DNA from 3 places in the Cupriavidus sp. GW821-FHT02F09 genome. Region 1 is predicted to be linked to each of the others. Evidence: predicted binding sites of a transcription regulator. Region 1 holds the regulator's gene; each other region holds the start of a gene.
What was found. The regulator LexA, encoded in region 1, represses DNA repair genes until DNA is damaged. The targets are predictions, from matches to a motif close to ACTGTATNNNNATACAGT.
Positions count from the first base shown of each region.

Region 2: the regulator LexA is predicted to act here: its motif matches at 6,227-6,244, upstream of AC07XB_RS11715 (ATP-dependent helicase).
Region 3: the regulator LexA is predicted to act here: its motif matches at 6,851-6,868, upstream of recA (recombinase RecA).

Region 1 is NZ_JBWKVH010000083.1:28-9,252, forward strand. Features, by position in the region: gene AC07XB_RS38440 (inorganic phosphate transporter) at 112-1,122, opposite strand; gene AC07XB_RS38445 (DUF47 domain-containing protein) at 1,136-1,762, opposite strand; gene AC07XB_RS38450 (replicative DNA helicase) at 1,982-3,373, opposite strand; gene rplI (50S ribosomal protein L9) at 3,630-4,082, opposite strand; gene rpsR (30S ribosomal protein S18) at 4,114-4,392, opposite strand; gene priB (primosomal replication protein N) at 4,396-4,695, opposite strand; gene rpsF (30S ribosomal protein S6) at 4,770-5,144, opposite strand; gene AC07XB_RS38475 (asparaginase) at 5,246-6,244, opposite strand; gene lexA (transcriptional repressor LexA) at 6,474-7,130, shown strand; gene AC07XB_RS38485 (hypothetical protein) at 7,239-7,409, shown strand; tRNA gene AC07XB_RS38490 (tRNA-His) at 7,514-7,589, shown strand; gene AC07XB_RS38495 (hypothetical protein) at 7,881-8,159, opposite strand; gene AC07XB_RS38500 (class I SAM-dependent methyltransferase) at 8,162-8,830, opposite strand; gene AC07XB_RS38505 (DUF808 domain-containing protein) at 9,190-9,225, shown strand, end outside.
Region 2 is NZ_JBWKVH010000008.1:30,855-42,219, forward strand. Features, by position in the region: gene AC07XB_RS11700 (sensor histidine kinase) at 1-934, shown strand, start outside; gene AC07XB_RS11705 (sigma-54-dependent transcriptional regulator) at 943-2,259, shown strand; gene cmdF (tyrosine 2,3-aminomutase) at 2,365-3,999, shown strand; gene AC07XB_RS11715 (ATP-dependent helicase) at 4,022-6,091, opposite strand; gene AC07XB_RS11720 (TlpA disulfide reductase family protein) at 6,357-6,911, opposite strand; gene AC07XB_RS11725 (thioredoxin fold domain-containing protein) at 7,035-7,538, opposite strand; gene AC07XB_RS11730 (hypothetical protein) at 7,641-8,249, shown strand; gene AC07XB_RS11735 (LysE family transporter) at 8,317-8,967, shown strand; gene AC07XB_RS11740 (YifB family Mg chelatase-like AAA ATPase) at 9,259-10,803, opposite strand; gene AC07XB_RS11745 (accessory factor UbiK family protein) at 10,933-11,196, opposite strand.
Region 3 is NZ_JBWKVH010000033.1:41,250-52,614, forward strand. Features, by position in the region: gene AC07XB_RS28135 (MetQ/NlpA family ABC transporter substrate-binding protein) at 1-538, shown strand, start outside; gene tolA (cell envelope integrity protein TolA) at 657-1,403, opposite strand; tRNA gene AC07XB_RS28145 (tRNA-Met) at 1,877-1,953, opposite strand; gene AC07XB_RS28150 (MFS transporter) at 2,158-3,858, opposite strand; gene AC07XB_RS28155 (DUF4212 domain-containing protein) at 4,122-4,439, opposite strand; gene AC07XB_RS28160 (sensor histidine kinase) at 4,436-5,992, opposite strand; gene AC07XB_RS28165 (response regulator) at 6,093-6,779, opposite strand; gene recA (recombinase RecA) at 7,078-8,151, shown strand; gene recX (recombination regulator RecX) at 8,319-8,786, shown strand; gene AC07XB_RS28180 (DUF2889 domain-containing protein) at 9,125-9,799, shown strand; gene sucC (ADP-forming succinate--CoA ligase subunit beta) at 9,869-11,035, shown strand; gene sucD (succinate--CoA ligase subunit alpha) at 11,117-11,365, shown strand, end outside.

The DNA.
Region 1 (9,225 bases):
AAACAAAAAACCCCACACTCCGAAAAATGTGGGGTTCGTCAGCAATCTGAGCCAGGCATAGCGCCTGGCTTTTTGTTTGCTTGTCGAGCGAGAATCCGATGACCCGGAGGCTTAGAGGATCTGCCGGCCAATCCACCATGCGATGGCGGCCATGAAGGCGGATGCGGGAATCGTCAGCACCCAGGCCCAGACGATATTGCCGGCCACGCCCCAGCGCACCGCCGACATCTTCTGCACCGAGCCCACGCCGACAATGGCGCCGGTGATGGTATGGGTGGTCGACACCGGCACGCCCAGCGCCGAAGCAATGAACAGCGTGATCGCGCCGCCCGTCTCCGCGCAAAAGCCGCCTACCGGCTTGAGCTTGGTGATCTTCTGGCCCATGGTGCGCACGATGCGCCAGCCGCCAAACATGGTGCCCATGCCGATCGCCACGTAGCAGGAAACGATGACCCAGATCGGCGGCTCCGCACCGCCCTGCGCCACGTGGCCGCTGGCGATCAGCAACATCCAGATGATGCCGATGGTCTTCTGCGCGTCATTGCCGCCATGGCCCAGGCTGTACAGCGATGCCGAGACCAGTTGCAGCCTGCGGAACCAGCGATCGACCCGCGACGGCGGCGTACGGAAGAATGTCCAGGCCACGATCACCATCATCAGCGAGCCAAGCAGGAAGCCCAGCAGCGGCGAAATGACGATAAAAGCCACGGTCTTGAGAAGACCGCCGCCCACCAGTGCGCTGGTGCCGCTCTTGGCCACCGCAGCCCCAACCAAGCCACCGATCAGCGCGTGCGAGGACGACGAGGGAATGCCGTAGTACCAGGTGATCAGGTTCCAGGCAATGGCACCCATCAGGGCACCGAAGATCACGTAGTGATCGACGATGTTGACGTCGATCGTGCCAGTGCCGACGGTTGCCGCCACCTTCAGATGGAAGATGAAAATCGCCACCACATTGCACATGGCCGCCATGGCCACCGCGTGGTGCGGCTTGAGCACGCCCGTCGACACCACCGTGGCAATCGAGTTGGCGGCATCGTGAAAGCCGTTCATGAAATCGAACAGCAGGGCGAGAGCCACCAGCAGGCCAATGACCCACAGGCTCATTTGTATTGTTTGCATGCCGATTTGTGCCTCAGGCGTTTTCCAGGACGATGCCTTCGAGAATGTTGGCGACGTCCTCGCACTTGTCGGTAATGGTTTCGAGCTGTTCGTAGATCGCCTTCAGCTTGATCAGGCGCTTGACGTCCGTTTCGTCGCGGAACAGCTTGGACATGGCGGCGCGCATCACGCGATCAGCCTCGGACTCGAGCTGGTCGATCTGCTGCGCGGTCTTCAGGATGGCGCCGGCATTGCTCATGTCCTCGAGCAGGCCGACCGCGATCTTGACCTGGTCGCAACACTGCACGCAGATGGAGGCCAGCTTGCGCGCCTCATCGGTCAGGCTGGTCACGTCGTACAGCGAGATGGTTTCAGCCACGTCTTCCATCAGGTCGAGGATGTCGTCCATGGTGGTGATGAGCTTGTGGATCTCATCGCGGTCCAGCGGCGTGATGAAGGTCTTGTGCAGCAGGTCGATCGTGTCGTGCGTGATGCGGTCGGCTTTCTTTTCCGTGGCCTGCACGCGGCGAGCGTGGGCCTCGGCATTGGGCAGGTCGTTGACCAGCACTTCCAGCTCGCGGGCGGCGGTCACCGCGCAATCGGCATGCTGGTTGAAGTATTCGAAGAACTTGCCCTCAGTGGGCATGAATCGGCCGAACATGGAATGTTCCTTGTCGAAGCGCGGGGGCGCCGCGGGTAGTTACTGAATCAGGCGGATACGCATTAAACGACAGCCGCCCGAGGGCGGCTGTCATCAAAACGCAATATTTTACAGGTTTGTGCGGCGATGCCGGAGGACTTTGACGCGCGGCAGGCGCGATCGACTGTGGCCATGTGGCCACCGAGCCACGATGCCCGGCAAGCCGCGCCAAGACTGGCTTCAGTTGTCGTTGTCGAAGAAGGCGGGGCCACCGCTGAAGTTGTCGAACTTGGTGAACTGCCCCAGGAACGTCAGCCGCACGGTGCCAATCGGGCCATTACGCTGCTTGCCGATGATGATCTCGGACGTGCCCTTGTCCTGCGAATCGGGGTTGTAGACCTCGTCGCGGTAAATAAACAGGATCACGTCGGCATCCTGCTCGATAGCGCCGGATTCACGCAAGTCGGACATCACCGGGCGCTTGTTCGGACGCTGTTCCAGGCTTCGGTTCAGCTGGGACAGTGCAATCACCGGGCAGTTGAGTTCCTTGGCCAGGCCCTTGAGCGAGCGCGAGATTTCCGAGATTTCGGTGGCGCGGTTTTCGCCGCCACCCGAGCCCGACATCAGTTGCAGGTAATCGATGACGATCAGTCCGAGCTGGCCGCACTGGCGCGCCAGCCGGCGTGAACGGGCGCGCAGCTCCATCGAGCTCAGCGCCGGTGTTTCGTCGATGAACAATTGCGCATCGTTCATGCGCTGGATCGCGTGCGTGAGCCGCGGCCAGTCTTCGTCAAGCAGGCGGCCGGTACGCAGGCGGTGCTGGTCAAGCCGGCCGACCGAGCCCAGCATACGCATGGCCAGCTGCGTGCCCGCCATTTCCATCGAGAACACCGCCACCGGCAGGCCCTGCTCCACCGCCACGTGCTCGCCGATATTTAGCGAGAATGCGGTCTTACCCATGGAGGGGCGCCCCGCCACGATGATCAGGTCGCCGGCCTGCATGCCGCTGGTCATGCGATCCAGGTCGATAAAACCGGTAGGCACGCCGGTGACGTCGGTGCTCGAGTCACGGTGGTACAGCTCGTCGATGCGCTCGACCACCTGGGTCAGCAGCGGCTGGATTTCCTGGAACCCCTTTTGCCCGCGCGAGCCTTCCTCGGCGATGGCGAACACCTTGGATTCCGCCTCGTCGAGCAACTCCCGCACCTCGCGCCCTTTGGGGGCGAACGCCGCGGTAGCGATATCGTCGGCCACCGTCACCAGCTTGCGCAGCACCGAGCGCTCGCGCACGATCTCCGCATAGCGGCGGATATTGGCCGCGCTAGGCGTGTTCTGCGCCAGGGAATTCAGATAGGCCAGGCCGCCCACCTCTTCCGCCTTGCCAGCGCCTTGCAGCGACTCGTAGACGGTGATGACGTCGGCCGGCTTGGTAGCGGCGATCAACCGGGAGATGCTCTGGAAGATCATCCGGTGATCGAAGCGATAGAAATCGGCTTCGTTCAGGAAGTCGGCGATACGGTCCCAGGCGGCATTGTCCAGCAGCAGGCCACCCAGCACCGATTGCTCGGCCTCGATGGAATGCGGCGGTACCTTGAGATTGTCTAGTTGGGGGTCTGCGACAGGCGCGTTCATAGGGGGGGATTATAACGGTCGACGCCAGCGAGCCGGCGGAGAATTCGCAGCCGGCTGTTGGGGCATCCTGCCGTGTGACGGCGGGACAACCGGCCCCGCCCCGTAGCAGTCGGGCAATCAGGCAAGCAAGGGGCGCGGCCAAACAAAAAGGCAGGAGCGCGATGCTCCTGCCTTTTTGTTTGGTCAAGCAAGCGGCGCTGGCATCCGGCTCCCACCAGCCCGAAGGACAAGTGGAAACCGGCAGCAAGGCCGATGCTTAGGCGTGTTCGCCCAGGACGGAAACCGTCACGTCGACCAGCACGTCGGTGTGCAGCGAGACGCTGACCGGGTGGTCGCCAACAACCTTCAGCGGACCATTGGGCAGGCGCACTTGCGCCTTCTCGACCTTGAAGCCTTGGCCAGCCAGGGCTTCAGCGATGTCGGCGTTGGTCACCGAACCGAACAGGCGGCCGTCCACACCCGACTTCTGGGTGATCTGCACGGTCAGGCCATTCAGCTTTTCGCCTTCAGCTTGCGAAGCTGCCAGCTTTTCAGCGGCCGCCTTTTCCAGTTCGGCGCGCTTGACTTCGAACTCGCTGATAGCGGTCTGGGTAGCGCGGCGGGCCTTCTTGTTCGGGATCAGGAAGTTACGGGCGTAGCCGTCCTTCACGCGAACGATGTCACCCAGGTTGCCCAGGTTGATGACTTTTTCAAGCAGAATAATTTGCATCGTGTTTTCTCCTTAACGGACCTAGGGCCGATCAGTTCTTGTGCAGGTCGGTGTAGGGCATCAGCGCGAGGAAACGCGCGCGCTTGATGGCCGTGTCGAGCTGACGCTGATAGTGCGCCTTGGTGCCGGTCAGGCGGGCCGGCGTGATCTTGCCGTTGTCGCCGATGAAATCCTTCAGGGTGTCCAGATCCTTGTAGTCGATCTGTTCCACGCCAGCCACGGTGAAGCGGCAGAAGCGCTTGCGCTTGAACAGCGGGTTTTGCTGTTGGAAGCGCTTCTTGTTCTTGTTGTCACGTTTGACGAATGCCATGATTCAATCCTTTTCGAATGCTTTACATCCAGTGATGTGAAAGACGAGAGCCTTGCTGTTGCGGTGCCTGCGGGCCAGGAATCCTTCGCAGTCGAGCATCGCGCCGAGCGGAGTACGCTCAAGCCGCTGGCCGATCTGACCAATTCCCATGGCGGCGATGGCGAACTCCACCTGCCTGGGCGTTTGCGCCTCGACCGTCTCGCCCGCGTACTGCAAGATGCAGTTGACCACGGGGACCCCGGCCGGGGTGTAACGCAAGGCATCGCGTTCCGCGAGCGTTGCGCAGAGCCTTAACTGGTTCAACGCACTCTCCCGCACCGATGCCCGCACTTGCCGCCGCGGCGATCAACGCCGGCGGCAACCACAACAGTCCGCACTTAGGCGGCCTGGACTTCGCTGGTCTGTTGCGCGGCCTTGCGAGCTTCTTCGCGCTGCACTTCCTTCATCATCGGGGACGGTGCGGTTTCAGCCTTCTTGGTCTGAACGATGAGGTGGCGCAGCACTGCATCGTTGAACTTGAACGCGTGTTCGAGTTCAGCCAGGGTTTCCTTGCCGCATTCGATGTTCAGGCAAACGTAGTGAGCCTTGGCCAGCTTCTGGATCATGTAGGCCATCTGACGGCGACCCCAGTCTTCCACGCGGTGGATCTGGCCTTCCTGGGACGTGACCAGCGTCTTGTAACGCTCGATCATGGCCGGGACTTGTTCGCTCTGGTCCGGATGGACGATAAATACGATTTCGTAATGACGCATTGACGCTCCTTTTGGATAAGCTGCCCGAGCGCCATGTCCGGTGCAGCAAGGTTGAATAGCCTTAAAGTATAGCGTGCTTTTGCCATCCGGAGCAAGCCGCCTCAGTTTTCGGTGAATAGCGCCTGCAGCGCCGCCGGATCCTTTGCCAGTCCTGGCTCCCCAGCCAGAGCCAGCGCCAGGAGCACACGCGCCTTATAAGGATTGAGGTCGCCGGCCGAAACAAAAACGCCCGACGCCGGCCGGGGAGGCGCTGGAATCGCCACATGCCCCGCCCCTGTGCGCGAACTGCGCACCACTGCCACGCCGGCGCCGGCAGCATCCGTTAGCGCCTCCACCAGCGCCTGGTGAACCGACCCGTTGCCAGCAGCAGCCACGACCAGGCCCGACACGCCCGCCTGCGCCAAGGCATCCACCACGATCCGCCCCGGCTCCGCATAGCTAGCCACGATCTCGACCTGCGGCCATACGCAAGGGACCGGCCAGGCCTTGGCCGGCAAGCGCCCGGGGGTGCGCACAAAGCGCACGAGGTTGTCCTGAACAAAACCAATCGGCCCGGATACCGGCGACACAAACGCATTCACCGCCGATGTGTGCGCCTTCATCACGTCGCGCCCCGCGTGAATCTCCTGATTGATCACCAGCAGCACGCCCTTTGCCGTCGCGCCAGCATCCGCCGCTACGCGCACCGCATCCAGCAGGTTCAACGGGCCATCCGCCGACAACGAGGTCGACGGTCGCATCGCAGCCGTCAGCACAACTGGCACCCCACCCACGCAGGCCAGGTGCAGCAGCATGGCCGTCTCCTCCAGGGTATCGGTGCCGTGCGTAATGACGATGCCCGACACATCGGGCTGCGCAGACCAGAACGCCACGCGCTCCACCAGCCTGGACCAGAGCGCGAACGACATGTCCTTGCTATCTACCTGCGCAACCTGCTCGGCTTCGATCCGCGCCACCGTGCCCAGCGCCGGCACCGCATCGAGCAGCGCCGTCACCGGCACCGTCGCCGCCTGGTACTTCGCGCTGCTGGCTGGGTTGGAAGAAGAACCGGCAATGGTGCCGCCGGTAGCGAGCACGACGACACGAGGCAGGAGAGACATGGCGGAAATGAGCTCGGGAGCCCCAGAAAAGTTGAACAGTGCGCAACGCAAGACGCTTCAGGTGCCGCGGATTGTAACCCTCCGCCCACTCGCCACGGCACGCGCCAAGACCCGCGGGACGCACCTGTCAATGCGCAAACTCCCAAAAATTCCGCTTGCACTTCACTCGATACTGTATAAAATCACAGCATACTGTTTAAACATACAGTGCTTTCAAACACCGGCGACCATGGCGACCCTGACACCGCGACAGCAGCAGATTTTCGACTTGATCCGCAGCAGCCTCCAGCACACGGGCTTTCCGCCCACGCGCGCAGAGATCGCCGCCAAGTTTGGCTTCTCCTCACCCAATGCAGCCGAGGAACATTTACGTGCCCTGGCCCGCAAAGGCGTGATCGAGCTCACCCCCGGCGCCTCCCGCGGCATTCGCCTCAAGGTCTCCCGTAGCGACTCCGAGCTACCCGACCAGTTCTCCCTGCCTATGGCTGGCGTCATGCAGCTAACCCTGCCATTGGTCGGGCGCGTCGCAGCCGGCAGCCCGATCCTTGCCGCCGAACACATCGACCGCCAATACCAGGTCGACGCATCGGTGTTCGACGTGCAGCCCGACTACCTCCTCCGGGTGCGTGGTCTCAGCATGCGCGACGCCGGCATCCTCGATGGCGACCTGCTCGCCGTCAAGCGCGCCAGCGAAGCCGCCAACGGCAAGATCGTCGTCGCCCGCCTGGGCGACGACGTCACCGTCAAACGCCTCAACCGCCGCGGCGACACCATCGAGCTGATCGCCGAGAACCCCGACTTCCCCAGCATCATCGTGCAAGCCGGCCGCGAAGAGTTCTCACTAGAAGGCATCGCTGTCGGCCTCATCCGCCCCGGCGCCTTCTGACGAGTGCGGCTGAGGCGGGCGATCCCCGTACAAGCCGACACCCGATTGTGCCAACGCACCCGCGTAGCGGGTACCGCTAACTGTTGTTGCAAGTCACCAGGTGTAGCCATGCTGCCAGCCAACCGCCTCTCCGCCCGTCGCCCCGTCAAGCCCGTGCCCTTTCGCCAATCAAAAGGCGTGCGCATCTACCAGGGCGCGCAACGACGCACCATGGTTGGCAGCATGGCCGCTATCTGCCGAATGCTCGAGCTGGAGGAATCCTCCAAGCTGGCCGGTTAAACAGGTGGCACTAAAAAAATTTGTGCAGAGTACTAGCCATCCGGCTTTTGGCATTGTATGATCTTGTTCTTCGTCGTTCGGCACCAAGCAGAACGACATCGACGGTGGCTGTAGCTCAGTTGGTAGAGTCCAGGATTGTGATTCCTGTCGTCGTGGGTTCGAGTCCCATCAGCCACCCCAGAATTCTTATTAGTATCAACGGCTTACGCTTTACCTAGTCGTTTCACGATACGAACTTTCCCACGGAAAGCGAAATTTTCCCACGGCGCCCTTGGCGCCGTTTTCGTTTTCTGCACTCGCGCGCGCCAAGATCCCTTCTTCCCCCTCTTGCTGTGGCCCACAGCGGTGGATTATTGCTGCCCACGCGCGAGAGTGGCCTCTGCCCCTCCAGCTGGGCTTTGGTGCCGGACTGCCAGCCTTGGGGTCATCGACGAGGGCTCGCGAGTTCGGGGGGCGCGCCCGACGGCTCAATTAATCGGCAAGAGGAAAGCCGAAGACATCCCGCTCCAGGTCTTGCTCGAATGCCACCGTCCATGCGGCCCCAGCTCCGCCAGGATAGCGCCGAGCCTCGCCGCCGGCTACACGGGCGACGATGACCTCCCGCAAGATACGATTCGGCCCGCCGCTCAACGGAGTGCCTTCCTCCGCAGCCACATCGAAGTCCTCTCGTACAAATCCATGCAGTGCGCAAGCCGACTCGAAACCCTCGCGCTCATCCACTGGCAGTTCGTGGAATAATTTTTGAACCATGGCTATCTCCCAAAGCCTCGCCCGGATCCGGGCATGAGCATTTCGGACATCCCGGGACCGCTCGGCCATGCCATCTGCAAGGCAATCACGCTCCAGGAAATCGAGTCCCGGCCCTGCGTATCCTTACGCTGCCCGCAGTAGCTTTCGGTCAAGCCAACCGCTCGGCCAAGCGCCAGCGTCTCATCGGCAGAAACGTCGAACATCCTTCGACCTCGGGGAATAGGTCCGTGGCGGAGCGACATGATGATCGTGGCGCCCGGCGCTAGCAGCTCCGCGATCGAGTTCATCGCAATGGGTCGTTCGGTGGCATCCAGATGCATCCATACTGCAGTCAGGAGTATCAGCTCAAAATGCTCTCGCCTGGATCGCATCGCCGACAGGTGTGGCAGTGAATCATCCACCCACTCGATCGGCAATGCCGCGTGAATGCGTTGCCCCTCTCGACGCAATTCGCCCGTGGGTTCCACGGCCACAACCCGATGTCCCAAGCGGGCGAGCGCGGCCGCATCGCGGCCTGACCCTGCTCCGATATCCAGAATATTGCTGAGCTCACGTGGAAATAGGTGCAGTACGTCTCGGTGGATATCGTCGAACTGGAGGCTCTCGTACTGCTGCACCAATGCGGCCGCGTTCTCGCCATATCCGGCAGTACTTGCTGCTGCTTTTCTCATTCATGTCCCCTTCTCACTCCCAATGGGGGCGCTTCTGTGCTCATGTTCGGCAAGAGAGGCAGCGTGCCCCCCACCGACGGCGGATAGCAAGCAGGCGTGTAGTTTGGCATATTTCAATTACTCGTTGCTTGACCCCGACGAGACTTCCCGTAGACCGCCCTGCTATCCCGCCGGCGGTCTTTTTTTTTGACGGATGCCCCAGGCGGCTCCGATTCACATCCTGAATTGCCAGCCCCCTAGAGGCGCGACGCCGGAATGGCGATGGTTCGCATCGCTTGCGACGCCTGTGGCACAGTATCGCGCTATGCGCCCTCCGTGCGACGGGGTGCTTTCCTTACGTCTACTTGGGAACCTTGGATATGGCCGGCACCAGCCTGCTTCTGCTGATCGACGAC
Region 2 (11,365 bases), on a different contig from region 1:
CCGGCAGCGCGCGCGCGATATCGAATACGGCAGGCGCCTGCTCGAAGCCGCCTACGACGAGCTGGAGCGCCGGGTGGAGGCGCGCACCGCCGACCTGATGGCCATCAACGAGCAGCTGGAAGCCGAGGTGGCGGAGCGCACCCGCGCCGAGAGCGAGCTGCGCGCGGCGCAGGATGAACTGGTGCAGGCCAGCAAGCTGGCGGCGCTGGGCCAGATGGCCGCGGGCATCACACATGAGCTGAACCAGCCGCTGGCGGCCCTGCGCACGTTTTCCGACAACACCCGCGTGCTGCTCGAGCGCGGGCAGCTCGATGCGGCCGCCGGCAACCTCGTTGCCATCGCCGACCTCACCACGCGCATGGGCAAGATTACCGGGCAGCTCAAGCTGTTCGCCGGCAAGGCGCGCCAGCGACGGCACGCGGTGCATGTGCGCGCCGCGCTGGACCACGTGCTGGCGCTGATGGCCCCGCGCCTGGCCCATGTTGCGCTGAAGGTGGAGGGCTTGTCCCAGCCGCCCGGGCCGGCGGTGTGGGCCGATGAGCTCAAGCTCGAGCAGGTGCTGCTCAACCTGATCGGCAACGCCCTCGATGCGCTGGCAACCGCGGCGCCGCACGCGCCCTGCGTGGAAGTGGCTGTGAGCGAGCACGGCGGCACGGTCAGCATCGCGGTGCGCGACAATGGCACCGGCATCGCGGCCGACGCCTTGCCACGACTGTTCGAACCCTTCTTCACCACCAAGGAGATCGGCCAGGGACTCGGCCTGGGACTGGCCATTTCGTCGTCCATCGTGCGCGAGTTCGGCGGGCAGCTGAGCGCGGCCGACCGGCCCGGCGGCGGCGCGGAATTCGTGGTGATGCTGCGGCGCGCGCCCGCGCCCGAAGGCGCCGCGCCCCGCGACGCCGCCACTTCCATCTCTCCCACCCATACTGAGTGAGCATTGCCATGCAAGACGGATTGCGTGTCCTGTTCGTCGAAGACGAACCCCTGGTACGCCAGGCCACCGCGCAGAGCCTGGAGCTGGCTGGCTTCTCCGTGCTGGCGCTGCCCTCGGCCGAGGCCGCCATGCCGCACCTGTCGCCGGAGTTTCCCGGCGTGCTGGTGACGGACGTGCGCCTCACCGGCGCCAGCGGGCTGGACCTGCTGCAGCACTGCCGCAACGCGGCGCCGGGCGTGCCGGTGATCCTGGTCACCGGCCACGGCGATATCACCATGGCGGTACAGGCCATGCGCGAAGGCGCCTACGACTTTATCGAGAAGCCCTTTGGCGCCGACCGCCTGACCGAAACCGTGCGCCGTGCGCTGGAGCGGCGCGCGCTGGAGCTGGAGAACCGCGCGTTGCGGCGCGAGCTGGCCGGCCCGGCCGCGGGCACGCGCATCATCGGGCGCTCGCCGGCCATCGAGCAGGTGCGCACGCTGGTGGCCAACGTGGCCGCCACGGATGTCCCCGTGATGATCAACGGCGAGACCGGCACCGGCAAGGAACTGGTGGCGCGCAGCCTGCATGCTTTGTCGCCGCGCCACCAAGCGCCCTTTGTCGCGCTGAACTGCGGCGCGGTGCCCGAGGCCATCTTCGAGAGCGAGATGTTCGGCCACGAGGCCGGCGCGTTTACCGGCGCCGGCAAGCGCCGCGTGGGCAAGCTCGAGCACGCCTCGGGCGGCACGCTGTTCCTCGACGAGATCGAGAGCATGCCGCTGGCGCTGCAGGTCAAGCTGCTGCGCGTGCTGCAGGAGGGCACGCTGGAGCGGCTCGGCTCCAATGCCTCCATCGCCATCGACGTGCGCATCGTGGCCGCGGCCAAGGGCGATATGGAGACGCTGGTGGCGCAAGGCACGTTCCGCGAGGATTTGTACTACCGGCTCAACGTGGTCACCATCCCGTTGCCCCCGCTGCGCGAGCGGCGCGAGGACATCGTTGCGCTGTTCGAGCATTTCATGCTGGTGGCGGCGGTGCGCTACCAGCGCCCCGTGCCCATCCTCTCCGAGCTGCAGCGCCAGGCGCTGATGCAGCGCGCATGGCCCGGCAACGTGCGCGAGCTGCGCAACGCCGCCGACCGCCTGGTGCTGGGCGTGCCCGAGGGCGGCACGCGCGCCGATGCGCTCGACGACTCCACGCCGCTCAAGGAGCGCATGGAGCACTACGAGCGTGCCGTCATCGCCGATACGCTGGCGCGCACCGGCGGCGCGGTCAGCCAGGCGGCGGATCTGCTGCAGGTGGGCAAGGCCACGCTGTACGACAAGATCAAGCGCTACGGGCTGTAGCGCTTCCAGCGTTTCCTGCGTTTCCGGGCGAACCGGCCGATGTGCGCTTCGAGTCAACATCTCTTGATACACTCGCGGGCCCGAACAGCTCACCCGGAACACGCAATGAACGAGGTATCCAGCCAGCACGCATCCAGCCGCCTGGGCGGCACGGCCGTCGAGGTCGATGGCCAGCAACTCACCGCCGCGGCGCTGGCGCAGGTGGCGCGAGGCCGTCGCCCGGCCAGCCTGGACCCGGCTGCGCGTGCCCATGTGGCGGATGCGCGTGCGCGTTTCGAGGAACTTGCCTCGTCCAATATCCCCATCTATGGCGTGTCCACCGGCTTTGGCGAGCTGGTGCATAACTGGGTGGATATCGAGCATGCCGGCGCCCTGCAGGAGAACCTGTTGCGCAGCCACTGCGCCGGCGTGGGCCCGTTGTTCGGGCGCGAAGAGGTGCGCGCGATGATGGTTGCGCGCGCCAATGCGCTGGCGCGGGGCTATTCGGCGGTACGCCCGCTGGTGATCGAGCAATTGCTGCGTTATGTCGAGGCGGGCGTCACGCCCGCCGTGCCGCAGGTGGGCTCGCTCGGCGCCAGCGGCGACCTCGCGCCGCTGTCGCATATCGCCATCACGCTGATCGGCGAAGGCAAGGTGCTGCTGGCCGACGGCACCACCGCGCCCACCGCGCAGGTGTTGCGCGAGCATGGCATCGAGCCGATCAAGCTGTCCCACAAGGAAGGGCTGGCCCTGATCAACGGCACCTCGGCCATGACCGGCATGGCGTGCCTGCTGCTGGAAACCATGCGCGCCCAGGTGACGCAGGCCGAGATCATCGCGGCGCTGGCGCTGGAAGGGCTCAACGCCTCGGCCGACGCCTTCATGACCCACGGCCACGACATTGCCAAGCCGCATCCGGGCCAGGTGCAATCAGCGGCCAACCTGCGCGCGCTGCTGGCGGGTTCCACGCGCCTCTCAGGGCATGGCCAGCTGGCGGGGGAAATGAAGACCCGCGCCGGCGACGAGAAGAACACCGGCACCGGTGTGTTTATCCAAAAGGCCTACACGCTGCGCTGCATCCCGCAGGTGCTGGGCGCGGTGCGCGACACGCTGGGGCACTGCGCCACCGTGGTCGAGCGCGAGCTGAATTCGTCCAACGACAATCCGCTGTTCTTCGACGACGGCGAGCTGTTCCACGGCGGCAATTTCCACGGCCAGCAAGTCGCGTTCGCCATGGACTTCCTCGCCATCGCGGCCACGCAGCTTGGCGTGGTGTCGGAGCGCCGCCTCAACCGCCTGCTCAGCCCGCACCTGAATAACGGCTTGCCGGCTTTCCTGGCGGCCGCCAACGAGGGCCTGAGCTGCGGGTTTGCCGGCGCGCAGTATCCGGCCACCGCGCTGATCGCCGAGAACCGCACCATCTGCAGCCCGGCCAGCATCCAGAGCGTGCCGTCCAACGGCGACAACCAGGACGTGGTGAGCATGGGCCTGATCGGCGCGCGCAATGCGCGCCGCATCATCGACAACAACCAGTACATCCTCGCCGTGGAACTGCTCGCAGCCTGCCAGGCCGCCGAGCTGGCCGGCGCGGTGGAAAGCCTGTCGCCGGCGGGCCGCGCGGTCTTTGCCTTCGTGCGCGAACGCGTGCCGTTCCTGGCGATGGATCGCTACATGACCGACGACATCGAAGTCATTGCCGCGCAACTGCGCGCCGGCGCGCTGGTGGAGGTGGTGCGCACGGCTGGCGCGGCGGTCAACTGACACGCGCCTTGGCCGCGCAGCCTCATTTCCACATATCGCGCATGCGCCCGGCCAGGTCGAGCCTGGGCAGCGGCGCCTTGGCCGGCGCGTCCGCCACCGGCGGGGGCGGCGGCCAGGACCGGCTGTGGAACAGCGGCATCACGCGGTTAGGCAGAAAGCGCGTGCGCGAGGCGTAGACATGGCGGTCGCCATAGGCGGTCTGCTGGTGCACATAGAACCGCTGCGGCACCACGATGTCGAGGTGGTCGCGGGCGCGGGTCATGGCGACATATAGCAGCCGGCGCTCTTCCTCGATTTCCTCGGTGGTGCCGGTGGCCAGGTCCGAAGGCATGCAGCCGTCGACGGCATTGAGCACATAGACGGCCTTCCATTCCTGGCCCTTGGCCGAGTGGATGGTGGACAGGATCAGGTAATCCTCGTCGCGCAGCGGCACGCCGGATTCGTCGCTCGATGCGTCCGGCGGGTCGAGCGTGAGTTCCGTCAGGAAGCGCTCGCGCGACGCGTAGGTGGCGGCGATACGCTCCAGTTGCTGCAGGTCCGCAGCGCGCGCGGGCGCGTCGTCGTGCAGGCGCTCAAGGTGCGGCTGGTACCACGCCACCACCTGCTCGAAGGCGGAGGGCCACGGCGCAGCCGGGGCCATCAGGCTGCGCGCCAGCGCCAGCAGGTCGGGCCAGGCCTCGGCGGCGGCTGGCGGCGCCTCAAAGGACTCCAGGGCAAATAGCGGCTCGGTGGCGATTTCCACCGCATCGAGCACGCGAGCGGCAGTCTTGGGCCCCACGCCCGGCAATAGCTGCAGGCTGCGGAAGCCTGCCATGCGGTCGCGCGGATTTTCCAGCCAGCGCACCACCGCCAGCACATCCTTCACGTGCGTGGATTCCAGGAACTTCAAGCCGCCGAATTTCACGAACGGGATATTGCGCCGGACCAGCTCGATCTCCAGCTGCGCGCTGTGGTCGGCGGCGCGGAACAGCACCGCCTGCGACAGCAGCGCCAGCCCGGCCTCGCGCCGCGAGAGGATCTGCTCGACCACATAGCGGGCCTGGTCCGCCTCGTCGTTGACCACCACGATCTCCGGCTTCTCGGCCGAGCCGCGCTCCGACCACAGGTCCTTGGTATAGCGCTCGGTCGCCAGCCCGATCACCGCGTTGGCGGCGGCCAGGATGGGCTGGGTGGAGCGGTAGTTCTGCGACAGCGTGACCATGTCCGCGGCCGGCGTGAACTGCGCGGGAAAATCGAGGATATTGCGCACCGTGGCGCCACGGAAGGCGTAGATCGACTGGGCATCGTCGCCCACTACCGTCAGGCCGCGCCCGTCGGGCTTGAGCGCGAGCAGGATGGCAGCCTGCAGCGCATTGGTGTCCTGGTATTCGTCCACCAGCACGTGGTCGAAGCGCGCGCCCATGTCCTGCGCCAGCGCGGGCTCGGCCAGTGCCTGCGCCCAGTAGAGCAGCAGGTCGTCGTAGTCGAGCACCTGCTGCTTTTGCTTGGCTTGCACATAGCCGGCAAATAGTCCGCGCAGCGCATCCGTCCACATGGCATAGCGTGGGAACCATTGCTTGAGCACGTCTTCGAGCGGCGCCTGCGTGTTGACCACGCGCGAGTAGATCGACAGGCAGGTTTCCTTGCGCGGGAACCGCGAAGCCTGGGCCGACAGGCCCAGGTCGTGCCGCACCACGTTCATCAGGTCGGCGGCGTCGCCGCGATCGCAGATGGTGAAGCTGGGCGACAGGCCAAGCGTTTCCGCGTACTCGCGCAGCAGGCGCGCGCCGATGGCGTGGAAGGTGCCGGACCATGTGAGTGCCGCGCGCCCCGCCCCGCAGGCTTGCATGCCCAGCGCCTGGTCGACGATGCGCTCGACCCGCCGCCCCATCTCCGACGCCGCGCGGCGCGAGAACGTCAGCAGCAGGATGCGGCGCGGGTCTGCGCCGCCCAGCACCAGATGGGCAACGCGGTGCGCCAGCGTGTTGGTCTTGCCCGAGCCGGCACCGGCGATGATCAGCAGCGGCGCGGCGGGCTCGTGCGTCACGGCCGCGCGCTGTTCCGGGTTCAGGGTGGACAGGTAAGCCGGCGTCTCGGGGGCGGCGGCATCCACGGTATCGGGCTGCTTGACGGCGGGTGCGTCGCAAAGCACGGCGCTGGGATCGGGATCGAGTAACACGGAGCGGGGGCCTTAGGGGATGCCGGGCGCAAGTGCGCTGGCCGGCATGGGCGGGGAAAGCTGCTGGCAACTGTATATCCATACAGCCGTGCTGCGCAAGCCGGGCATTGCGCGACGGCGCCCGGCAATAAAAAAAGGTGCCATGGAAGGCACCTTTCTGGGCGGAGGCGGCGGGCCAGTCAGTGGGCCAGGCAGTGGCTCAGGCCGCCTTGGCGAGCGCGCCGTCGAGCAGCTTGTGCAGCGCGTCCCACTCGGGCTCGCCCACATAGCGCTTGAGGATATGGCCGTCCTTGTCGATCACGAAGGTGGTCGGGGTCAGCTGCACTTCGCCGAATGCCTTGGCGGCCGCGCCGTCGGAATCCATTGCCACCTTGAACGGCAGCTTGCGCGTTTGCGCATAATTCATCACGTACATGGGCGGGTCATAGCTCATTGCCACGGCGACGAACTCCAGGCCCTTGTCCTTGAACTTGTCATAGGTGCGGACCATGTCCGGCATTTCCTTGACGCAGGTGACGCAGCTGGTGGCCCAGAAGTTGACCAGGTAGACCTTGCCCTTGAGATCGGCGGTGCTGACTTTTTCGCCGGACAGCAGCGTGAACGTGGCGGGCGGCGCCGCATTGGCGGGGGCGATGGCGCGATAGCCGAACCAGCCCAGCACGGCAACCAGCAGCACGGCGGCGATCACAGGCCACAGCTTGCGCGAGGCGGTGCTTGCCGGGGTGGGTGCGGTGGGGGAAGCGGAGGTCGTCATGATGCTCGCCGACAGGTCAGACAAGCCACTATTCTACTGCCGCTGCCGAGGCGCTGCCGGCTGCATTCACCGAGCCGCCGCGGATGCGACGATTGGCCGCAGTCGGGTGCGCCATTGTGCGCCTCAATGCGCCTTGCTTGCCAAGGCCGAGCGGGCCTGGTCCAGCGCCTGCTCAAGGTAGGCGCCATAGAAATCGGGCTGCATGCCGCGCAGCGGCGTGGCCAGGGAGCGGCCGCGCGCGTCGAGGAAGAGCACCGTGGGCGCTACCGCCACATTGCGGCTGCGGGCCCATTCCCGCGCGGTGGTCATGCTGCCATCGGTGTTGCGCAGCGGCGTGTCGGCGGTCATGTCGAGCTCGCGCGCCTCGATTTCTCCCGCCGCGGCTTGCGGGCCGAGATAGTTGCGGCGCACCGTTTCGCAGTACACGCAGCCCGGCAGTGTCACCAGCACCACCAGGGGCTCGCCCCGGCTGGCCGCAGCGGAGGCCTGGGCGGCGAGATCGTTGACGGGGGGCAGGTGGGCCGTGGCGGCCAGGGCGCTCGTGCTTGCCGCGACCAGCATGGCGCCGAGCATCGCCGCGCCGGTACGGCGTGCGGTGCCAAGGACACCCCGGGGGGATGGCTGCATTGGCTGGATCGATGGCTGGGTTTGCATTGGCGGGCAATGTGGATGAGCGCTGGCACGCGGGTTCTACGATAATAGCGGCTTATTTCCGCATTCGCCGCCCTGATGCCCCACGCCTGGTTTCCACGGTTCTTCCGCTTGCCGCAGTCCCTGCTTGCCAAAGCCATCGTCCTGGGCGCGCTCGGCGCCGGGCTGATCGCCTGTTCACCCCGCTATGACTGGCGCACCATCCAGTCCAACGAAGGCGCCTACGCGGCGCTCTATCCCGGCAAGCCATCCGGCGCTGCGCGCGAGGTGGCGATTGCCGGGCGCAAGCTGCCCATGACGATGGACGCGGCCCGGGTCGACGAGACCTTGTTCGCCGTGGGCGTGGTGACCTTGCCCGCCGATGACGCCGAGTTGCGGCAGGCGGCGCTGGATTCCATGCAGAAGGGCTTGCTCGGCAACCTCGGGCCGCATCCCGCCGAAGCGGTCAAGACCCGCAAGGTAACGGTGATGTCGGCCGCATCGCCGGCCGTGGCGCTCGAGGGCGTGGAGGTGCAGGTAGCCGCGGTATCGCCGCAGGACCAGTCGCCACGCAGGCTGACGGCGCGGCTGGTGGCGTCGGGCGTGCACGTCTACCAGGCGGTCGTGCTGGAGGCGGGAGAGGCCGCGCGCGACCAGCGCCAGGCGGAACAGATAGATCAGTTCCTGACGGGCTTCCATCCGTTCTGACCTGGGCGCTCCAGGCTTCCAGGCTTCCAGGCAGATTCAAGACAGTTTATTTTCAAGGAGTAACGCAATGCGTTGGGATGTTTGGCTGGCCTATTTCGCGGCCTGTTGGGTGATTGCCGTGTCGCCGGGATCCGGCGCGGTGCTGTCGATGAGCCATGGCCTGTCCTATGGCCTGCGCAAGACCACCACCACGATCTTTGGCTTGCAGACCGGGCTGGTCATCATCCTGCTGGTGGCTGGCGGTGGCCTGGGCGCGCTGCTGGTGGCCTCCGAGCACGCCTTTGCCGTGGTCAAGACGATCGGTGCGCTCTACCTGATCTATATCGGCGTGCAGCAATGGCGCGCGCGGGTGGACGGCGGCCAGGACGATGCCGTGCCGGGTACGGAAGCGCCGCGCGTCGCCGCGCTGAGTCCGCGCCGGCGTTTTGCCACGGGCTTGCTAACCAATGTGACCAACCCCAAGGGCATCATCTTCATGGTGGCGGTGTTGCCGCAGTTCATCGATCCGGCCCATGCGCTCGGGCCCCAGCTTGCCATCCTGGCCGCGACCATGTGCGGCGTGGACCTGGTGGTGATGCACGGCTACGCGCTGCTGGCCTCGCGCATGCGCGGCCTGTTCCGCAATGCGCGCGCGGTGCGCTGGCAGAACCGGATCTTCGGCAGCGTGCTGGTGGCCGTGGGCGCGGCGTTGTTCTTCGTCAGGCGCCATCCGGCTTGAGGACTTGGGGCCGGCTCCGCGCCGTCCCGATCCGTCCATATGTCTATCTATCGCTGGCTTCCAACGAGTGCGTTTGCTTCAATAAGGTAAGACGAAGACGACCCAAGCGGAGGCAAGCAATGCGAAGCTCTTCCCCCCAGCAGGCTCCATTGCAAGCGCAGCCGGCCCACACCGTGCCGCCGGCCGAAGATCCGCTGCCGCCGGGCGTGCCGCCAGACCTTCCTCCGATCGAGGAGCCCCCGCCGCCGTCGGAACCTCCTGTGGCCGTGCCGCCGCGCCGGGCGTGAATGGCTACGGTGTGCGCAAGGCGCGCCGGTACTGGATAGCCTCGCCCACATGGCTTGGCTGCAATTGCTCGGTGCCCGCAAGGTCGGCAATGGTGCGGGCGATCTTCAATACGCGGAAATAGGCGCGCGCCGACCAGGCTAGTTTGGCCATGGCGCCGCGCAGCAATGCCTGCGCCTCGGGCGCGAGCGGGCAGTGTTCGTCGATCTCGCGACCGGACAGGGCGGCATTGGGCTTGCCCTGCCGGGCCTGCTGCACGGCCCGGGCGGCCAGCACGCGCTGGCGCACGTCGGCGCTGGGCTCTCCGGGCGGGCCGTCGAGCATTTCCTGATGATCCTGCGCCGGCACTTCCACCTGCAGGTCGATCCGGTCGAGCAATGGTCCCGACAGCCTGGACTGGTAGCGCAACACTTGGTCAGGCGTGCAACGGCAAGGACGGGAAGGGTGCCCCTGATAGCCGCAAGGACAGGGGTTCATCGCGGCGATGAACTGGAAGCGCGCCGGGAAGTCGGCCTGCCGCATGGCGCGCGAGATGGTGACGCGGCCCGATTCCAGGGGTTCGCGCAGCACTTCCAGCACCTTGCGGTCAAATTCAGGCAACTCATCCAGGAACAACACACCTTGGTGGGCCAGCGAGATCTCGCCCGGCCGGGGATTGCTGCCACCGCCCACCAGCGCCGCCGCCGACGCGGTGTGGTGCGGCGAGCGGTAGGGCCGCTCACGCCAGCGGGCGGGATGGAAGCCGGCGGCGGTCAGGCTCTGCACCGCGGCGGATTCTAGCGCTTCGTCCAGCGTCATGGGTGGCAGCAGGCCGGCAAAGCGCTGGGCCAGCATGGACTTGCCGGTGCCGGGCGGACCGACGAGCAATGCCGAATGCTGGCCCGCCGCCGCGATCTCCATGGCGCGGCGCGCTTGCGCCTGGCCCCGCACGTCACGCATGTCCGGGCCAGCCGGGTCTCCTGCCGCGATCTCCACCAGCGGCTCCGCGCGTGCCAGGCGGTCCGTGGGCAGGGGGCCAAGGTGAGCACAGACTTCCAGCAGGGAGCGCGCCGCATATACCGTGACGCCGTCAATCAGGGCCGCCTCGGGCGCGTTTTCCGCCGCCACCACGAAGCTGCGCGCCGGGCCTTCGCCAGCGGCTTGCCGTGCCGCGTTGTCGCGCCCCAGGCCCATGGCCATGGCCAGTGCCCCGCGCACGGGGCGCAATTCGCCGGACAGCGACAGCTCGCCGGCGAACTCGCTGGCATCCAGGCCATCCAGCGGGACTTGCCCGCTTGCGGCCAGGATGCCGAGCGCGATCGGCAGGTCAAAGCGCCCGGACTCCTTGGGCAGGTCGGCTGGCGCCAGATTCACCGTAATGCGCCGGCTGGGAAACTCGAGTTGGCTGTTGAGGATCGCCGCGCGCACCCGCTCGCGGCTCTCGCGCACTTCGGTATCGGCCAACCCGACGATATTGAAGGCGGGCAGGCCGTTGGCCAGGTGCACCTCGACCGACACCAGCGGTGCCTCGAGTCCGGTCAGCGCCCGGCTACGCAGGAGGGCGAGGCTCATCTCACTCCGAAAAGCATCAAGGAAGTGTTAACGAAAATGGCCGCCGGAATACGGCGGCCATTCTGGCGGTCGAGGGCTGCGCCCGGGGTCATCGGGCCCCTGGAGCAAACACGGGACGCGGCAAGGGCTTCAGCCCGAGACAGGCGTGTCGGAGCCGCCTGTCGAGCGGCTTTCCAGCGCCTGCACGCGGGCTTCCAGTTCCTCCAGGCGCGCGCGGGTGCGCGCCAGCACCTGCGACTGGACGTCGAATTCCTCGCGGGTGACCAGGTCGAGCTTGGAAAACCCCTGCGTCATCATGCTGCGAACGTTTTTTTCGATGTCCTTGGCCGGCGAATTGCGCAGGGCTTCGCTGATCTTGGCCTGGAAATCGTTGAAGAGATCGGTGGGTTTCATACTGGTTCTCCTTTTGCACCGCCTTGGTGCGGATAACTGGGTGGGCGGGATTCGGCGTGCTGCATCGCGGTGCACCGAAACGGGGTGTGGGCAAACGCGGTGCGTGCACGGCACTTGCCGCCAGCATGGGCCGATTATCACGCTTCAAGCGTCCCCGGGAAAGCGCCAG
Region 3 (11,365 bases), on a different contig from region 1:
CCAGGTGAAGCAGCGCGGCTACAAGATGGTCAGCGCGGGCTACACGTATATCTCTCCGCTGGGCATCTACTCGCAGAAGCTGAAGTCGCCCAAGGACCTGCCGCAAGGTGCCAAGGTCGCCGTGCCCAACGATCCCTCCAACGAGAACCGCGCGCTGCTCCTGCTGGCCGCGCAAGGCGTGATCAAGCTCAAGAGCGGCGTTGGTACCAACGGCGTCAACGCCACGCCGCTGGACGTGAGCGACAACCCGAAAAAGCTGAAGCTCGTCGAGCTCGACGCCGCGCAACTGGCGCGCTCGCTGCCCGACGTGGCCGCAGCGGTGATCAACACCAACTACGCGCTCGCCGCCGGCCTGCAGCCCACCCGCAACGCCATCGCGCTGGAAGACATCCACAGCCCGTACGCCAACATCATCGCCGTGCGCACGCAGGACAAGGACAAGCCGTGGGTGAAGAAGCTGGTCGCCGCTTACCAGTCGGAAGAGGTACGGCAGTTCATGAAGAACGAGTTCAAGGGTGCAATGGTGCCGTCATTCTGATCGGGCAGGTGGCCGAGGACATGGAGTTGTCCCGGTAGCCGTCCCGGTTGCGCAGACCTGACACTCAAGCCCTTTCGGATCGCAAGGTCCGAAGGGGCTTTTTGTTTGTGGCCGGCCGCTATTCCCGTGGCATGAACGTGATGTTGACGCCGGGGGGCGCCACGCCGTTCTCGTCGCGCGGCAGCGGGTCGGATCGCTCCACCGCGCGCAGCACGGCGTTGTCCCAGCCGGCATTGCCGCTGGACTTGGTGAGCCGCACCGACAGCAGCGAGCCATCCGGCGCCATGCGCACCGCGACCACCGCGGCCGGGTTGCCGGCGATCTCTTCGGTAAAGATGATGTTCGGCTTCACGCGGCGCCGCACGCGGTCCGCGTAGCCGGGCGAGGCGTTGCCGCCAGCACCGGCACCGGTGCCCGCGCGGCTGCCTACGCCACCTGTGGTGGGAGCGCTGTTGGCCATGGCCTGCAGGCGCGCTAGTTCGCTCTGGCGCTGCTGCTTCAAGGCCGCCTGGCGCTCCGCCTCTCGCGCCTTGCGCTCGCGCTGGTCGGCCTGCCTGGCCTCCTCGGCCGCGGCCGCCTGCTTGCGCTTCTGAGCCTGCAAGGCGATGTCGGCGTTGTCGTCTGGCTCCGGCTTCAACACGGGCTGCGGTTCCACGGGCGTCGGCTGGACCACCGGCTGGGGCTGCGCAATCTCGGGCACGGTGTCCCATAGCTCCGCCTCCACGCCGGCCGGCGTGCGGCTCTGCCAATGCACCCCGTAGTAAAGCATCAAGCCCAGCAGCAGATGCATGAACAGAGCCAACAGGAAACACTTCAGCGTTCCTCGCTCCTGCACCTGTTGATACGGATGGGCGATGGTCATCATGACGCGCGGCAGGCCACGGACGGGCGATGCATAGTCAGTGCTGTGTCACTCTGGAATCACTCTCACATCCCTGTGAAAGGAGACGGTGCAATGCTTTGTGCGCGACCCCGCGCATGGCATCCACTGCATGCAGCTTAGGTCGGCATCGTTGCGGTAGGCAAGCGGGATTCTCTGCGGCGGGATGCGCCGAGGGTGGAGCGTAGATCCGGCGAGGGTAGCGAAAGCGCATGTACCAGGCCAGCCCATGATGATCCACCAGATCGCAGGAGAGCGATCATGGCCAAGGGGGCCGTTTTCACGATGAGGCTCGGGCCTGAATGGCGTGCAGCGGCCCCCGGTGTTTGCTGATTGCCTGCGATCGGGAGCGATGGAAATCGATCGCGAGAAAACAGAAGCCCCAAAAGCAAAACCCCTCCCGATCTTGCGATCGGGAGGGGTTTTTGTTGTAGCCCGTTTCCAGGCTTCAACGAATATGGTGGCGAATCAGGGACTCGAACCCCGGACCTGCGGATTATGATTCCGTCGCTCTAACCAACTGAGCTAATTCGCCGAACAAGACCGAGATTATACATGGCATTTTGAGGCTGTCAACACCACTTCTTCAAAAAGTTTTGAGGGCGTCGAATAGCACGGCATGCACCCTGCAGCCTGCAAAAAAAACGGCGGACCTTGCGGCCCGCCGGTGGAGCGACTGACTACCGGATCAGTCGTGCATGAGACTGGTGCCCTGGACGACGGGCCGGCTCACGCGCTTTCAGTCGTTGGCGTAGATATCCACGTCCTTGGTTTCGCGGATGAACAGCGAGCCGAGGACCAGGGTGACGCCCGCGATGATGATCGGGTACCAGAGGCCGTAGTAGATGTTGCCGTTCTGCGCCACCAGCGCGAAGGAGATGGTGGGCAGCAGGCCGCCGAACCAGCCATTGCCGATGTGATACGGCAGCGACATGGACGTGTAGCGGATCCGGGTCGGGAACATCTCCACCAGCATGGCCGCGATCGGGCCGTACACCATGGTCACGTAGATCACCAGGATGACGAGGACCACCAGCACCATGATGGTGTTCATCTGCGCGGGGTCCGCCTTGGTCGGGTAGCCGGCCGAGGCCATCGACTCGCCCACTTGCTTCTTGAACGCAGCGATCTGCTTCTTGCTCGCATCGTCGAAGCTGTGGCCAGCCGGTACCAGCGAGGCGTTGAAGGAAGCGATCTCCTTGTCGCCGATCTTCACCGAGGCCACGGTGCCGGCCGGAGCTTCCACCACTTCATAGCTGGCCGAAGCTTGTGCCAGGGTCCGCTTGACGATGTCGCAGGAGCTGCGGAAATCGATTTCGCGGGCGATCGGGCTGCCCTGGAAGGAGCATTGCTTCGGATCCGCGGTCACCACGATCTGGGCACTTTGCTGCGCGCGCTCCAGGGCCGGGTTGGCGTAGTGGGTCAGGGCCTTGAACAGCGGGAAGTAGGTCAGCATCGCCAGCGCGCAGCCGGCCATGATGATCCACTTGCGCCCGACCTTGTCCGACAGCGAGCCAAAGAAGATGAAGAAGGGCGTGCCGATCACCAGGGCGCCCGCGATCAGCAGGTTGGCGGTGGTGGCGTCGACCTTGAGCACCTGGGTCAGGAAGAACAGCGAGTAGAACTGGCCGGTGTACCAGACCACGGCCTGGCCGGCGGTCAGGCCTATCAGCGCCAGGATCACGATCTTCAGGTTGCGCCATTGGCCGAACGCTTCGGTCAGCGGGGCCTTGGAGGTCTTGCCTTCGGCCTTCATCTTCTGGAAGGCGGGCGATTCGCTCATCGACAGGCGGATGTAGACCGACACGCCGAGCAGCAGGATCGAGACCAGGAACGGAATGCGCCAGCCCCAGACTTCAAAGTTGGCGCCCGTCATGTTGCGGCACACCAGGATCACGATCAGCGACAGGAACAGGCCGAGCGTGGCGGTGGTCTGGATCCAAGCGGTATAGGCACCGCGCTTGCCGTGCGGCGCGTGCTCGGCCACGTAGGTGGCGGCACCGCCGTACTCGCCGCCGAGCGCCAGGCCCTGCAGCATGCGCAGCCCGATCAGGATGATCGGGGCGGCCCAGCCGATGGTGGCAAATCCCGGCAGCAGGCCCACGATGAAGGTCGAGGCCCCCATGATCAGGATGGTCACCAGGAAGGTGTACTTGCGCCCGATCATGTCGCCCAGGCGGCCGAACACCAGCGCGCCGAACGGCCGCACGATGAAGCCGGCGGCAAATGCCAGCAGGGCGAAAATGAAGGCGGCGGTTGGATCGAGGCCGGAGAAGAACTGCTTGGCGATGATGGCCGCCAGCGAACCGTAAAGATAAAAGTCGTACCACTCGAACACCGTCCCGAGCGAGGAGGCAAAGATCACCTTCCTCTCTTCGGGCGTCATCGCCGAGCCCTGCGCTGTGCCTCCGGGCATTGCCACGTTCTGTGCGTTAGCCATTGTCTCCTCCGTTTGTGATCGGAACTTTCAGGTTGGCGGCCGGCGCGCACGCGTTCTCTGGCGGGCGCGCGACAACCTCCTAAGTTGCAATGGATTGTGGGAGGCGAAACTTACTGCGTTCTGACAATTTCGGCCGAATTCGCCACTAAACGCTCGGGGTATACGCTAGGCAAAAAGCTGGCTTGGTGGTGCTGCGCTGCGGTGCGAAGGGTCTCTGAAGGGCTTGCGAAAATCAGCTTCGAGCGGCAGGGCCGGGCTTCTTGCTATGCAGCATCGTCATGTTGGCGGGCAGGCACGGGCAGCCCGCCGGTGTCATCGCTCTCATCGCGGTTCATGCGCCAGGCATAGATTGCCGCCATCAGGACGTAGACGATCAGCGCACCCTGCGCACCAACCCAGAACGAGAAGGGCCAGCCGAAGAAATTGAAGCGCAGCTCGCGGGCATACCAGGCGACCACGAAGGTGACGACGAACCAGATCGACAGCAACGCGGCAATCCAGCGCAGGTTGCGATGCCACGCGCGGCGCTCGGACTGATCGGCCTGGTCGCGCCCGCCGCGCGCGTGGTCGGGGTTGGTCATGCAGGCTCCAGGGGGGATGGCCGGCGCAGCGTGATGCGAAAGCACGCGCCGGCCAGGCGCGGCTCCGTCTGGTAGACGTGGTCGAGGATGCTGACATCGCCGCCATGCTGCTGCACGATCTCGCGCACGATGGCCAGGCCCAGGCCGCTGCCCTGGGTCTTGGTGCCGAGCACGCGGTAGAACCGTTCCATCACGCGCTCGCGTTCGGCCACCGGGATGCCGGGGCCAGTGTCTTCCACTTCGAGGTACGCGAAGGGCTCGAACGCATCCGCGCTGACGCGCACGGTAGCGCGGCCATCGGCCGGCGTGTAGCGGATGGCGTTGTCGATCAGGTTGTTGAGCATCTCGGTAAGCATCAGGCGATTGCCTTGCACCATCACCGGGTGGTCGTCGGCATCCACACCGAGGTCGATGCGGCGCGCCCACGCCTGCGGCAGCCAGTCCTTGACCACCTCGCGCGCGAGCGCGGCCAGGTCCAGCGGCGCCATGCTGCCGGCGCCGGCCAGGTTCTCCATGCGCGCCAGCGACAGCAACTGCGTCACCAGGTGGGCCGCGCGCTCCGAGCTGCCGGCGATCTGCGCCAGCGACTTGCGCAGCTCCTCGGGCGATTGCTCGCGCTGCGCCAGTTCCGCCTGCATGCGCAGCCCGGCCAGCGGCGTCTTCATCTGGTGGGCGGCATCGGCGATAAAGCGCTTCTGCGTCTGCACGGAAACGTCGAGCCGCGCCAGCAGGTCGTTGAACGAGGCCACCAGCGGCGTGATTTCCTGCGGCGCGGCGCGCTCGTCGATGGGGCTGGTGTCGCCGGGGTTGCGTGCGCGGATGCGCTGCTGGATCGAAGTCAGCGGGGCCAGCCCGCGCGTGAGGCCGAACCACACCAGCACCACCGCCAGCGGCAGGATCACGAACTGCGGCAGGATCACGCCCTTGATGATTTCATTGGCCAGCCGCGCGCGCTTGTCGAGCGTCTCGCCAACCTGCACCAGCACCGGCTGCGCGTCGCCCGCCTGCTTCAGGTCGACGTAGGTGTAGGCCACGCGCACGTCGTTGCCCGCGATGCGGTCGTCGCGCAGCGAGACCAGCCCGGCGTGGCCGCGATCGTCCTCGCCGGGCAGCGGCATGTCGTTGTCCCCGGCGACGAACTCGCCGTGCGTGCCCACCACCTGGTAGTAGATGTTGTCGGTTTCATCGGCGCGCAGGATTTCGCGCGCGGACAGTGGCAACTGCAGCGTGACGCGCCCGTTGACCTCGCGCACCTGCTGCGACAGCACGATGGCGCTGGCCTCCAGCGAGCGGTCGAAGGGCCCGTTGGCAATGGACTTTGCCACCAGGTAGGTCACGGCAATGCTCATCGGCCACAGCAGCAGCAGCGGTGCCAGCATCCAGTCCAGGATTTCACCGAACAGCGAACGCGGCGACGGATGGCCCGCGCTGTCTTCAAGGTGCGGCAGGGCGTCGGCCAGCGTTTCGTCGCTGACGATCTGATCGGGCGGGGAGGGCGTGCGCGCGGGCCGTGCGGCCCGCGCGCGCCGCCGGGGCAGTCGCAGCAGGCTCATGGGGAGGAGGTGGTCGGGCAGGTCTTGGCGGTGTCGCCGGCATGCCGTCAAAGGGAAACGGCGCTGATGCCGATCCTGATTTTGATTTTAATGGCGCTTTCTAGTCGTGCGCCACGGCTGCCTGGAATTTCTCCAGGCAGTAGCCCAGCCCGCGTACCGTGGCAATGCGGATCCCGCCCACCTCGATCTTCTTGCGCAGCCGGTGCACGTAGACTTCGATGGCATTGTTGCTGACCTCTTCGCCCCATTCGCACAGGTGGTCGACCAACTGCTCCTTCGATACCAGCCGCCCGGTGCGGGTGAGCAGGATCTCCAACAGCCCGACTTCGCGCGCGGAGAGATCCAGCATCTGCTCGTTCAGGTAAGCGATGCGGCCAACCTGGTCGAAGGCCAGCGGGCCGTGGTGCGTGAGCGTGGCGCCGCCGCCGGCGCCGCGCCGCACCAGCGCGCGCACGCGGGCTTCCAGCTCGGACAGGGCGAAGGGCTTGGCCATGTAGTCATCGGCGCCCAGGTCCAGGCCCTTGACGCGCTCATCGACGCCGTCGGCCGCGGTCAGGATCAGTACCGGCAGCATGGCGCCGCGCGTGCGCAGGCGCTTGAGCACTTCCAGCCCGGGCATGCGGGGCAGGCCGAGATCGAGGATCAGGAGGTCGAAGGTCTGGGTCGAGAGCGCCGAGTCGGCTTCAACCCCACTGGCGACATGGTCGACGGCATAGCCGGAGTGACGTAATGAGCGCGTCAGGCCGTCTGCCAGCACATCGTCATCTTCGGCGATCAGAATACGCATGGTTGTCTCCACCCTGGCCCGGCTTAGTCGTCGCTTTACATCAAATGACGCGTGCGGGACTTGCCAAGCATACTGTTTTTTTATACAGTACTCGCTTGATCCGGTCGCGCAGTGAGCGGGCCGGATCGTACTGAATTTAGTAACGAACGTATTACCGGCGTTTGCCCAATGTTTGCCCCTGCTGTCAGGTTCATTGTCATCAGGAGTTCGCAGCGCGGCGCGGGTCGGGCGGTTACCCGCAAAAGCAGGCAGCGCGCCACATGCGGCCTATTTATACACCATTGACGGAAGGACGACCATGGATGACGGCAAGAAGGCGGGTGCTGGCGTAAGCGCCGAAAAGCAGAAGGCGCTGGCGGCCGCGCTGGCCCAGATCGAGAAGCAGTTCGGCAAGGGCTCGATCATGAAACTGGGCGAAGCCGACATCGACCAGGATATCCAGGTCGTGTCCACCGGCTCGCTGGGCCTGGACATCGCGCTGGGCGTCGGCGGGCTGCCGCGCGGCCGCGTGGTGGAAATCTACGGTCCGGAATCCTCGGGCAAGACCACGCTGACGCTGCAGGTCGTGGCCGAGATGCAAAAACTGGGCGGCACCTGCGCCTTTATCGATGCCGAGCACGCGCTCGACGTCAACTATGCCGGCAAGCTCGGCGTGTCTGTCGGCGACCTGCTGATCTCCCAGCCCGACACCGGCGAGCAGGCACTGGAAATCACCGACGCGCTGGTGCGCTCGGGCTCGGTCGACCTGATCGTGATCGACTCGGTGGCGGCCCTGGTGCCCAAGGCCGAAATCGAAGGCGAGATGGGCGATTCGCTGCCGGGCCTGCAGGCCCGCCTGATGAGCCAGGCACTGCGCAAGCTGACCGGCACCATCAAGCGCACCAACTGCCTGGTGATCTTCATCAACCAGATCCGCATGAAGATCGGCGTGATGTTCGGCTCGCCCGAAACCACCACCGGCGGCAATGCGCTGAAGTTCTACGCCTCGGTGCGCCTGGACATCCGCCGCATCGGCTCGATCAAGAAGGGCGATGAGGTGATCGGCAACGAAACCAAGGTCAAGGTGGTCAAGAACAAGGTATCGCCGCCGTTCCGCGAAGCCTTCTTCGACATCCTCTACGGCCAGGGCATCTCGCGCCAGGGCGAAATCATCGACCTCGGCGTGGACGCCAAGGTCGTCGAGAAGTCGGGCGCGTGGTACAGCTACAAGGGCGAGAAGATCGGCCAGGGCAAGGACAACGCGCGTGAATACCTGCGCGAAAATCCGGACATCGCCGACGAGATCGAGAACAAGGTGCGCGAGTCGCTGGGCGTGGTCCTGATGAACGGCACGCCGGCCACCGCCGGCGCCGTGGCCACCGCCGAAGACTGAGCTTCGCTGGCCGGGGCATTCCCGGCCGCGATCCCCATCCCGGGGCGGCACGCGCAGCGACGCGCGCCGCCCCGGTTTGCATTTTCAAAGCGCATCCATATAACGCATTGATAAAGCGCATTGATAGTACGCATTGATAATGCGCGGTGTTCAAGCGCGCCTTCCCCATGGCTACCCGTCCTCCTCTCTCCCTGAAAGCCCGCGCCGTCGGCTACCTGTCGCGGCGCGAGCACAGCCGGGCGGAGCTGGCGCGCAAGCTGGCCCCGCATGCCGAGTCTCCCGAGGCACTCGAGCAATTGCTGGATGCGCTGGAGCGCGAGAACTGGCTATCCAACGCGCGCTTTGTCGACAGCCTGGTGCACCGGCGCGCGGCCCGCTATGGCGCCGCCCGCGTGATGCAGGAAGCCCGCACCCATCAGCTCGGCGGCGATCAGCTCGCCGACCTGCAGGATCGCCTGCGCGGGTCGGAGCTGGAGCGCGGCCGCGCGGTCTGGCAAAAGCGCTTCGGCACGCCGCCCGCCACGCCGGAAGACAAGGCCAAGCAGATCCGCTTTATGGTCGCCCGCGGCTTTTCCCGCTCGGTGGTGAGCCAGGTGATAAAAGGGGCGGATGAGTGGCTGGATGGCAGTGATTGACGTCCGCCGACGTGGCAGCCTCAAGTTCAAGTGATGTCGCAGTGATGTCGCGGTGATGTTACTGCCATGTCCTGCACCGGTTTCGGGCGCATACCTGCTTTGCGAGTAGGCGTATTCCGAATCTTCGCGCCTTGCTCACGCCTTGCCCATGCCTTGTGCCTTAGGCCGTTTCCGCCGCAATGCCGTGATTTTTCCGCATGCGCGGGGCTTGCCCGTCGCTCGACAATCCCCGGCAACAGCGCCGCGCGCAGTTTGTTCCCGGCCAACGTTGTCCGGCATGTTAAAATCCTGCGGTTTTCCGGCCCAGCCGTCCATTTCTCCCGCTCCTGCCTGGTGTTATGCCGCTTTCCCCGCCCGTCAATCGCGCCCTGCGTCACCGTCGTGCCATCACGGCGGAGGCTTATCTTAGGGACGACGGCCTATGGGACATCGAAGCGCGCCTGACTGACACCAAGCCGCGCGAGATTCCGCTGGCCGGCGGCGGTGTGCGCCCGGTGGGTGAGCCGCTGCACGATTTGTGGCTGCGCGTCACCATTGACCTGCGCATGAACGTCGTGGACGCCGATGCCTGTTCCGACTGGGTGCCTTATCCCGGCCAGTGCGACACCATCGGCCCGGCCTACCGCAAGCTGATCGGCCTGAACCTGATGAAGGGTTTCCGCAAGTCGGTGAAAGAGCGCCTGTCGGGCGTGGCCGGATGCACGCATTTGACCGAGCTGGCCGGCGTGTTGCCGACCACCGCGATCCAGGCATTCGCCGGCGATGTGTTCAACATTCGCGACGGCGGTGCCGAAGACACCAGTACCGAACCGCCTTACCAGTTGCACGGCTGCCATGCCCTGCATTTCGAAGGCGAGGTCGTACGCCAGTTTTACCCCCGCTGGTATGGTCACCAGCCAAAACCGAGGATCAAGACCGAAGGGTCACCGACCCCGGCGGCGCAGCCAGCGGAGGCGCTCGCCGCCCCCGCCGGCGGCGCCATGTCGCGCAGGTCAACCGGCACTTCTGGCTAAGCCAGGCCGGCCTGCAGTCCGCCGAGATTCCATCTCCACACTTTTACGCCTACCCGAAAGGAAACACGCATGAATATCCATGAGTACCAAGGCAAGGAAATCCTGCGCAAATACAATGTGCCGGTTCCGCGCGGCATCCCCGCGTTCTCGGTCGAAGAGGCCCTGAAGGCTGCTGAACAACTGGGCGGCCCGGTATGGGTCGTCAAGGCGCAGATCCACGCGGGCGGCCGCGGCAAGGGCGGCGGCGTGAAGGTGGCCAAGAGCATCGACGAGGTCAAGACCTACGCCACCAACATCCTCGGCATGACCCTGGTCACGCACCAGACCGGCCCGGAAGGCAAGAAGGTCAACCGCCTGCTGATCGAAGAAGGCGCTGACATCAAGAAGGAACTGTACGTCAGCCTGGTGGTTGACCGCGTTTCGCAAAAGGTCGCCCTGATGGCCTCCAGCGAAGGCGGCATGGACATCGAAGAAGTCGCTGCCCACAGCCCGGAAAAGATCCACACGCTGATCATCGATCCGTCGGCCGGCCTGCTCGACGCGGACGCTGACGACATCGCCCGCAAGATCGGCGTGCCCGACGCAAGCGTGGCGCAAGCCCGCCAAGCCCTGCAAGGCCTGTACAAGGCATTCTGGGACACCGACGCCTCGCTGGCTGAAATCAACCCGCTGATCCTGACCGGCGACGGCAAGGTGATCGCGCTCGACGCCAAGTTCAACTTCGACTCCAACGCCCTGTTCCGCCACCCGGAAATCGTCGCTTACCGCGACCTGGACGAAGAAGATCCGGCTGAAATCGAAGCCTCGAAGTTCGACCTGGCCTACATCTCGCTGGACGGCAACATCGGCTGCCTGGTGAACGGCGCTGGCCTGGCCATGGCCACCATGGACACCATCAAGCTGTTCGGCGGCGAGCCGGCCAACTTCCTGGACGTGGGCGGCGGTGCCACCACCGAGAAGGTGACCGAAGCCTTCAAGCTGATGCTGAAGAACCCGAACCTGAAGGCCATCCTGGTCAACATCTTCGGCGGCATCATGCGTTGCGACGTGATCGCCGAAGGCGTGATCGCTGCATCCAAGGCCGTGTCGCTGTCCGTGCCGCTGGTCGTGCGCATGAAGGGCACCAACGAAGAGATCGGCAAGAAGATGCTGGCCGACTCGGGCCTGCCCATCATCGCCGCCGATACCATGGAAGAAGCTGCCCAGAAGGTCGTGGCTGCTGCCGCGGGCAAGTAAGCCAGACGCGAACACGAACGCCAGCAGCGCGCCGGGGCCAGGCCTTCGCGCGCTGCTTTGAGCCAAGCAAAGGATTACAGCATGTCGATTCTGATTAATAAAGACACCAAGGTCATCACCCAGGGCATCACCGGCAAGACCGGCCAGTTCCACACCCGTGGCTGCCGCGACTATGCCAACGGCAAGAACTGCTTCGTTGCCGGCGTGAACCCGAAGAAAGCGGGCGAAGACTTCGAAGGCATTCCCATCTACGCAAGCGTCAAGGATGCCAAGGCATCGACCGGCGCCACCGTGTCCGTGATCTACGTGCCGCCCGCAGGCGCCGCTGCC